DNA from 2 places in the Pragia fontium genome. Region 2 is predicted to be linked to the other one. Evidence: predicted binding sites of a transcription regulator. Region 2 holds the regulator's gene; the other holds the start of a gene.

Region 1 (4,435 bases), 2.0 Mb from region 2:
AGCCCTAGCTCCATTAGCGCGGCGGTATGCAGACCGGATTCGGCTTCAGCAAACTCATTAGCCAGCGCAGAAGTAATGCTGTTACCCGGCATAAACAGCGAGAAGCTGTCGAGCTGGTAGGTATTACCAATAATAAAGGTTACCGCCATGGTTTCACCCAGTGCACGACCCAGACCAAGCATGATACCGCCAATCACCCCATTTTTGGTATACGGCAACACAATCCGCCGAATCACTTCCCAAGTAGTACAGCCGATACCGTAGGCCGACTCTTTTAATAACACCGGCGTTTGTTCAAACACATCGCGCATAACTGCGGCGATATAGGGAATGATCATAATGGCTAAAATAACACCGGCAGCCAAAATACCGATACCAAACGCCGGACCGGAAAACAGCGTGCCAATAATGGGAATATTCGCGACTACGTTCCCCACCGGCTGCTGAAAATACTCAGCAAATAGCGGAGCGAAAATAAACAACCCCCACATACCATATACAATGCTGGGAATTGCCGCTAACAGTTCAATGGCTATCCCTAAGGGTCTTTTTAACCATGCTGGTGCCAGCTCGGTGAGAAATAGAGCAATACCAAAGCTAACCGGAACAGCAATCAATAAGGCAATAATAGAAGTGACAATGGTGCCGTAAATAGGGACCAGCGCACCAAACTCTCCGGCGGGTGCATCCCACTCTTTATTCCAGAGGAAACCGATACCAAATTTTTGAATGCTGGGCCATGAAGCAATTATCAGTGAAACAATAATGCCGCCCAATAATAAAAGGGTAATCAGCGCAGCCAGTCTAACCAGCGCGCCGAAGATAATATCACCCTGTTTTCCTGGAGCTTTCATTACCGGCTTATATTCCGCCATTGAGTCTCTCTTTAAAACTTTAGCCCTCTCTCCATCAACGAGAGAGGGCAAGAAGATAATTAACGAAGCGCTTTACCGCTGCTATCTTTCACTTGGGTTTTCCATGCGGCACGGACTTGTTCAACCACAGAGTCAGGCAGTACGGCATAATCCAGCTCTTTGGCCAGTGCGCCGCCCTTGGCATAACCCCAATCGAAGAACTTCAGCACTTCTGCGCCGCGTTTCGCATCTTTCTGATCTTTATGTACCAGTATAAAAGTGGTTGATGTAATCGGCCATGCACCTTTCCCTTTCTGGAAGGTCAGGTCTTGGGCAAATGATTTAGACCAGTCAACACCGGCTGCGGCTGCGCTAAATGAGCCTTGAGTTGGGCTGAGCGCTTCCCCGTCGGCAGAAATCAGTTTGGTATAAGCCAAGTTGTTCTGTTTAGCGTAAGCATACTCAACATAGCCAATGGAACCCGGTAAACGTTGAACAAAGGCAGCAATACCGTCGTTGCCTTTACCACCTAAACCTACTGGCCATTTAACCGTGGAACCTACGCCAACTTTCTCTTTCCATTCAGCATTAACTTTGGCCAAATAGCTGGTAAATACAAACGAAGTACCGGAACCATCAGCACGGCGAACCACAGCAATGTTTTGGTCTGGTAATTTAACCCCAGGGTTAAGCTTAGCAATCGCTGGGTCATTCCACTTCTTAATGGTGCCCAGATAGATATCGCCCAGAGTTTTACCATCTAACGTTAGCTGGCCGGATTTAATCCCTTCAAGGTTAACCGCCAACACTACGCCGCCAATGACGGTTGGAAACTGGAACAGATTATCTTCAGCCAGACGTTTATCATCCAGAGGCGCATCTGATGCACCGAAATCGACGGTATTGGCATTAATCTGTTTAACCCCACCGGACGACCCAATTCCCTGGTAGTTGATGTTGTTGCCGGTTTCTTTTTGGTAGCTATCGGCCCACTTGGCATAAACCGGGGCGGGGAACGTTGCACCTGCACCGGTAATATTTTCCGCCGCTAGGGCTGACAGAGCACTGATAGAAACGGTGACGGCAATACCATAAGCAATTGTTGTACGTATCAATTTCATCATTCCTCCTGAAGGAATTTGTTTGGATCTGTTCGGTTAATAATCAGACTGGTGATGAGTACAAGCGAAAATATAAGACCGTTTAATGACAGTATAATGTCAGCTTTATTACAGTTTTATGACGATGAGAGATTTACTGAAATAAACGAAAAAAATGCCTTCGGGTCTTATCTGCGATTAAACAAAACATATTCACTGACAATTGAATGATATGGGTATGTTCCTCACTACAACTATAGTTGATAATGTTAAGTTGAGGCGCACAAATGGAATGGGTGCAGCAGTAGCACTACTCGGCAATAAAATTTTGAGGAAAAAATGAGTTTAATCCGCAGTAGCAGGAATAAATATAGAAAATGGATGCTGTTTTTGTGCTTATGCTGTGGGCTATTGGTTACCCATACCATCACCGCAAGTCCTTTCGCCGAATCAAGTATCCCATTACCTGCGGGAATGCAGTATCCCATCGAGTCGCAAGATACGCCTGAAAAAAAATTAAACGGTTTATTGGGAATTTCTTATCGGATTGATGGGGTAATTACTGAAACCGGAAAATATGCGCTTTTTGCTAAGCCTAATACCTATTTAGCCACCCCAGGTTTGAACTGTAGCGGTTTTGTTCTTGAAGCCTCACGCTTTCTGTTAGATAAAAATATAACCGTATCCGCCGCCAAGGTAGATCGTTTACTGAATAGCACTAAAAACTCCCCCTATAGTGAAGACTGGGACTTTGGCTGGGATCTTATCTTAAATATTGCACAAGATTCCCCCGCTACTTTTATTCTCCCCAACAGCGAACGTCGCGATAAAAACGACCCACAGGTCAACGGGTTTTCACCCCGTGGTTTCGATCTGCATTCTCAGCAAACATGGGATGAATTACCCTCCAGACTAAAACCGGATAACCTCTATCTTGTCAGCTTTAACCGTGACTCTGGCAAAGCACCGGGCATACAGCATTATCACGTCGGGCTAATTTATGTGAATGATAAAGGTGAGATCTGGCTTTACCAGACTACTGGAAAAGCCAGAAAAGTGTATCGTCGCAATCTGGCGGATAAACATCAGCGCGACCAATTTCTGCGTAGTTTTTCCAGCCGTAGTAAATTGAAGAAGTATATTTTGATTCTGGAAATTCCTCTTTCCTAATCAACCCGCCGCATCATGCCGAGTGGATATATCCAGATAGTTTATCCACCGGCAAACTCTGTATTTTCTGTTACTGCCAATAATCTTCTTGATTACCCAAAGTAAAAAACAAGCCTAATTAAAATAATTTATTTATATAATTTAATAAGTTAAACAAAAAATAACAATATAGTGGCTTCATGACACTAATTATTATTGACCACTATAGTGTCTATATGCCACTATATATTTCAACGGTATGAACTACCCTAATAACTATGCAGGACAGACCCGCATAGAACATCAATTGATTGGAGGATTTCCATCATGCATAACCTAATACTGAACACCGACTCTTATAAAACTTCACATTTCCTTCAGTATCCACAGGGAACAGAATATGTATCCAGCTACATTGAATCCCGCGGCGGTTCTTATCCGAAAACCCTGTTTTTCGGTTTACAAATTTTCATTAAACAGTATCTGACCAAACCCATCACCCTGACGGATATTAACGAAGCTGAAGAAGTGTTAGCGATGCACGGTTTGCCTTTTAACTATGAAGGCTGGATGCATATTCTGAAACAGCATAACGGTTATTTACCGCTGGAGATTGAAGCGGTGCCTGAAGGAACATTGGTACCAACCGGTAATGTTTTGGTTCAGGTAGTGAATACCGACCCTCAATGTGCCTGGTTAACCAGCTATATTGAAACTGCGTTACTGCGCGCAATCTGGTATCCGACCACCGTTGCCACGGTTTCAAAAGCCTGCCATACCATTCTGGACGCCTATCTGTCGGAAACCGCAGATAACCTGAACAGCCTACCGTTTAAGCTGCATGACTTCGGTGCGCGCGGCGCCAGTTCAGAAGAGAGCGTAGCCATTGGTAGTTTGGCTCATTTGGTTAACTTTATGGGTACCGATAGCCTGTCAGGCGTTATGGCGGCCCGCCGTTATTATCATAAAGAAATGGCCGGGTTCTCTATTCCCGCAGCCGAGCACAGTACAATTACCAGTTGGGGGCGTGAAGGTGAGGCCGCAGCCTACGCCAATATGCTAAGACGCTTTGGCGGAAAAGGTAAAACCGTTGCCGTGGTTAGCGATTCTTATGACATCTGGAATGCTATCGATAATATTTGGGGCGGTGAACTGAAATCGCAGGTCGAAAACAATGGCGGAACGCTGGTAATACGCCCCGACTCCGGTGAACCGGTAGAAATCGTGCCGGAAGCGATTGAACGTTTAATGGCTAAATTTGGCTATACCATCAACAGTAAAGGCTACAAGGTATTACCCGATTTTATCCGCCTGATTCAGGGAGATGGTGTA
Region 2 (4,435 bases):
GAACTTATCCCTACTGCCGATCCACGTATTCGCTCGTTTGTGCTGCTTGCCCCGCTCAGTGTGGTATTCCCGCCAACAGAATTGAAATCGATCGCTGCTCCAATGCTGATATACGTTGGAGAAAAAGATCGGGAGTTATCACCTGATGAAAATGCGATAGCACTTGCGCGCGATATACAGTCTGATAATCAATTAAACATTATTCCAAACGCTGGCCATTTCACTTTTCTCGCACCCTGCTCACCGCAAATGGCGCGAGAGATATCCGCCTTATGCCTGGATAATCCAGATGTAAATCGCCTGGCAATTCATCAACAAATCAACATGGAAATTGCGAGTTTTTTGACGAAAACCCTTAGCCAAGCGACAAAAAATTAACGCTATCTACGCTGTTTTATTATGTTCGGCAGCATACATCGACAGGTAATAATTAAAATTTTCATCCCTCTCAATGCCCAACGCGCCAAAAACTTCCACCATAAAGCTGACTGGAGCGGTACCGGGTGCCGTGACAACATAACGATCGGCAACGGCATAAGGGACATTTTGGTAATAGGCCGCCCCGGCATAATTGAGTTGAGATAAGTTTTCTGCTGAATTGGAGGTATGACGAAGATGATCAAGCAATCCTGCTTGTGCCAATACTCGGGTACCATCGCAAATGCCGGCAACCACAATATTTTTCTTATGGGCGGCAAGAAGCAGTTCGCTGATATCTGGCGCCTTATTGGTTTGCCAAATAGTCCCGCCACAGACAATTAGCAAATCAAAACTATCGAGGGCAATGTCTTCAATCGCTAAATGTGGAGTAACCAGCATCCCGCTGGAAGAGGTCACCGGCACACCGCCAGGCGTAGCAAAACGCGTCTCAAAACCGTAATAACCACGGCCGACGGAATTGGTTAAGGCAATTTCCCAATCAGAAAAATTCTCAGTAAGAATAGTAATAATGCGTTTCATTGAGTGTCCTTGATGGTATTGGTTTGCGGAATTCTCATTCCTGCGGCAATACATAGAATAATCAACATGACTGTCAGTTTCTGTCAGTAGTCAACCTTGACCAAAAGGTTTACACCTTAAAAACACGTATACCCTCTTACTTTTCTATCACTCGCCCCAATGGCAGAACAAAACTAAACTCACTGCCCTGACCCGGCTGGCTTTCAATATTTAGCTGTGAGTCATGATGATTTAAAGCGTGTTTAACAATCGCCAATCCCAAACCGCTACCGCCGGTTTGGCTGGAACGTGATGGATCGACCCGATAGAAACGCTCCGTCAGATGAGCAATATGCTCCCGACTAATACCGGAACCATTATCTCTAACGCTAAATTTTGCACCGCGAGGCGTTAATGACCAACTCACGCGGATTTCTGTTCCCTCGGGAGTATGATTAATGGCGTTATACACCAGATTAGACATCGCGCTATAAAGCTGTTCTTGATTACCGGCAACCTGTAGCTGTGGCTCAATATCAAAATGAATTTGCTGGCGTTGATTGCTTAATATCTCAGCTTCACGGAATAAGGTATCCAGCAATACCGGAACGTTGATTGTTTCATTGAACTGATAACGAGGAGCGGCTTCAATACGTGATAGGGTCAAGAGCTGATTGACCAAACTGCTCATTCGTTCAGTCTGCCCTTTCATACTGGCTAAAGCTTTCTGGCGTATATCCGCTCGGGTTTCATCATCAAGCATCTCCAGATACCCCTGCAGCACAGTTAATGGCGTTTTCAGTTCATGGCTAACGTTGGTGAAAAACTTACGTCGCACCTCTTCCAACTGGCGTACTTGCGACACATCTCGCGCAGAAATCAGTAAATTGCCTTCATCATAGGACATGACTCGAAATTCAATATAACTACCATTGTTAAACCCCAGCGTTAATGGCTCATCAAAAACTTTATGATTAATAAAATCAGCAAACTGCGGATAGCGAATTAAATTAAGAATATGTTGACCATTATCTTCCGGCCAGCGAAATCCCAACATTTGCTGTGCCAGCCGATTACACCAAAAGATATGCCCGCTCTCAGTGCTCAGCACGACCGCATCCGGTAAAGATTCGGCCCCACTGCGAAAACGCTTAATCAATGAGGTCAATTCGCGACGCCGCTGTCGATTGCGATGTTGCATCTGATATAAGCCATAAAATAACGGCTCCCAGCTACCTCTACCCGGCGGTGGCATAATGCTGCGATCCAGCCATAGCCAACGAGAGAGTTTGAGCAAGTTATAAAAATGCCACAGCAGCGCACAAGATACCGAGATCAATAACAGCAGCGTCAAATGACCGATAAACAGGCTAAGTAACAGCGCCGGAAGACAAAACAGCAATAATTCAACAACAATTTTCTTCCACGACAAACGTTCTAGCACAAAGGCGTCCCTAATTTGATAGGTTAAAAGCGCGTTGAAAAACGGTAGCCCGAACCGCGTACGGTTTGCAGCATTTTATCATAGCCGCTGGACTCTAACGTTTTACGTAAACGACGCATAAATACATCAACCGTACGATCCTCAACATAAACGTTGGTTCCCCATACTTGGTTTAACAACTGCTCACGGCTATATACCCGCTCAGGATGGCTCATAAAGAAGTGTAATAACTTATACTCGGTAGGCCCCATCTCCAGCGGCACATCGTTTGCCATCACTCGGTGCGATGAGGGGTCAAGGATTAATCCGTTAAAGGAAATAGATTCATGTTCCGGCATCGGAGAACTACGGCGCATAACCGCTTTAATACGCGCCAATAATTCTTTTGGCGAAAACGGTTTGGTAACATAGTCATCGGCGCCAGATTCCAGCCCCAGCACTCGGTCTTCTTCTTCGCCGCGGGCAGTCAACATCACAATGGGGATATCGCGGGTCAAGGCCTCCCGCTTCATAGACTTAATCAGTTGAATACCTGAACCACCGGGCAACATCCAATCCAATAACACCAGATCGGGAAATGGTTCAGTCAATAACGTTTGAGCAATAGAAATATCGGCTGCCTCAATAGATTGGTAGCCATGCTGTTCAAGAACCAGAGAAATCATTTCCCGAATTGGTGCTTCATCCTCAACCACCAGTATGCGTTTTATCATGCGGGCTCTGCTCTTTGTTGTTTTATCAACACAATGCAAGTTGAATAATTATAGTGCATTTGCATTATGCTACAGATATATGACATTTTTATGACGTTAACCATCTTTTAATCTTAATCAATCTCGATGTTAAGTGGTTCTTAAGCTTCCCGCTGCGTATAATCTTTGCTGATAACCGTTGCTAGAGAGGATTCATGCGCATTATTCACACGTCTGACTGGCATCTTGGCCAATATTTTTTTACCAAAAGCCGGGCTCCAGAACACGCGGCATTTTTGCGCTGGTTAACAGAACAGGTTAAACAACATCAGGTTGATGCCATTATCGTTGCCGGGGATATCTTCGATACCACCTCGCCACCCAGCTATGCCCGTGAACTGTACAATCAATTTATCGTTGAGTTGCAGCAAACCCACTGTCAATTAGTGGTTCTGGGCGGAAACCATGACTCTGTCGCCATGCTTAATGAATCCCGACAGCTGTTAACCTACCTCAATACCCAAGTTATCGCTGGCGTTACGCCGCAGCCTGAACAACAGGTGATTGAGCTACATGATGCTCAGGGAAAACCCGCTGCACTGGTATGTGCCATTCCTTTTGTTCGCCCTCGGGATATTGTTATCAGTCAGGCTGGCCAGTCCGCTCAGGAGAAACAGCAGTCGCTGTTAGAGGCGATTGCTGAACATTACCGACAAATTTATCAATTGGCACAGGATAAACAACACCAATATCCTACACCTTTGCCAATTATTGTTACCGGACATCTCACCACCGTTGGCGCCTCAACCACTGACTCGGTACGTGAGATCTATATTGGAACGCTGGACGCCTTTCCGGCTCAACTATTTCCGCCGGCAGACTACATTGCCCTTGGTCACATTCATCGGCCGCAAATCGTCGCTAAATCAGACTATATCCGTTATTCCGGCTCCCCCATCCCCCTGAGCTTTGATGAAGCCAATCAGGAAAAAAGTGTGGTACTGGTAGATTTTAATCAGGGGCTTCAACCGCAGATAACCCTGCTGCCCATTCCGGAATTTCAACCTATGCGCTTAATTAAAGGCGATATTGATGAAATCAAAAGTGCCCTGAACGCTTTTCATGATTATCAGGGAGAAAAAACGGTTTGGTTGGATATTGAAGTTAACTCTCGCCTCTATCTGAACGATTTACAGCGACAAATTCAGCAGTTAGCCGAAACGTTACCCGTTGATGTGGTATTGCTACGCCGCAGTAAAGCGCTGACTCAACAGGCTATTCAACGTCAAGAAAAAGAAACCCTGTCAGAATTAACGGTAAACGACGTTTTTGAACGCCGTTTGGCTTTGGATAAAGACGA

The links. The regulator PhoB, encoded in region 2, activates phosphate uptake and scavenging genes when phosphate is short. The targets are predictions, from matches to a motif close to CTGTCATAAAACTGNCNNAT.
Region 1: a site for PhoB is predicted at 2,048-2,067, ahead of pstS (phosphate ABC transporter substrate-binding protein PstS). Genes of this name have one in related genera too.

Annotation. Positions count from the first base shown of each region.
Region 1 is NZ_LR134531.1:3,960,752-3,965,186, reverse strand. Features, by position in the region: gene pstC (phosphate ABC transporter permease PstC) at 1-875, opposite strand, end outside; gene pstS (phosphate ABC transporter substrate-binding protein PstS) at 935-1,975, opposite strand; gene EL341_RS17170 (hypothetical protein) at 2,294-3,124, shown strand; gene EL341_RS17165 (nicotinate phosphoribosyltransferase) at 3,431-4,435, shown strand, end outside.
Region 2 is NZ_LR134531.1:1,886,946-1,891,380, reverse strand. Features, by position in the region: gene EL341_RS08180 (alpha/beta hydrolase family protein) at 1-378, shown strand, start outside; gene EL341_RS08175 (type 1 glutamine amidotransferase family protein) at 385-960, opposite strand; gene phoR (phosphate regulon sensor histidine kinase PhoR) at 1,097-2,383, opposite strand; gene phoB (phosphate regulon transcriptional regulator PhoB) at 2,407-3,096, opposite strand; gene sbcD (exonuclease subunit SbcD) at 3,291-4,435, shown strand, end outside.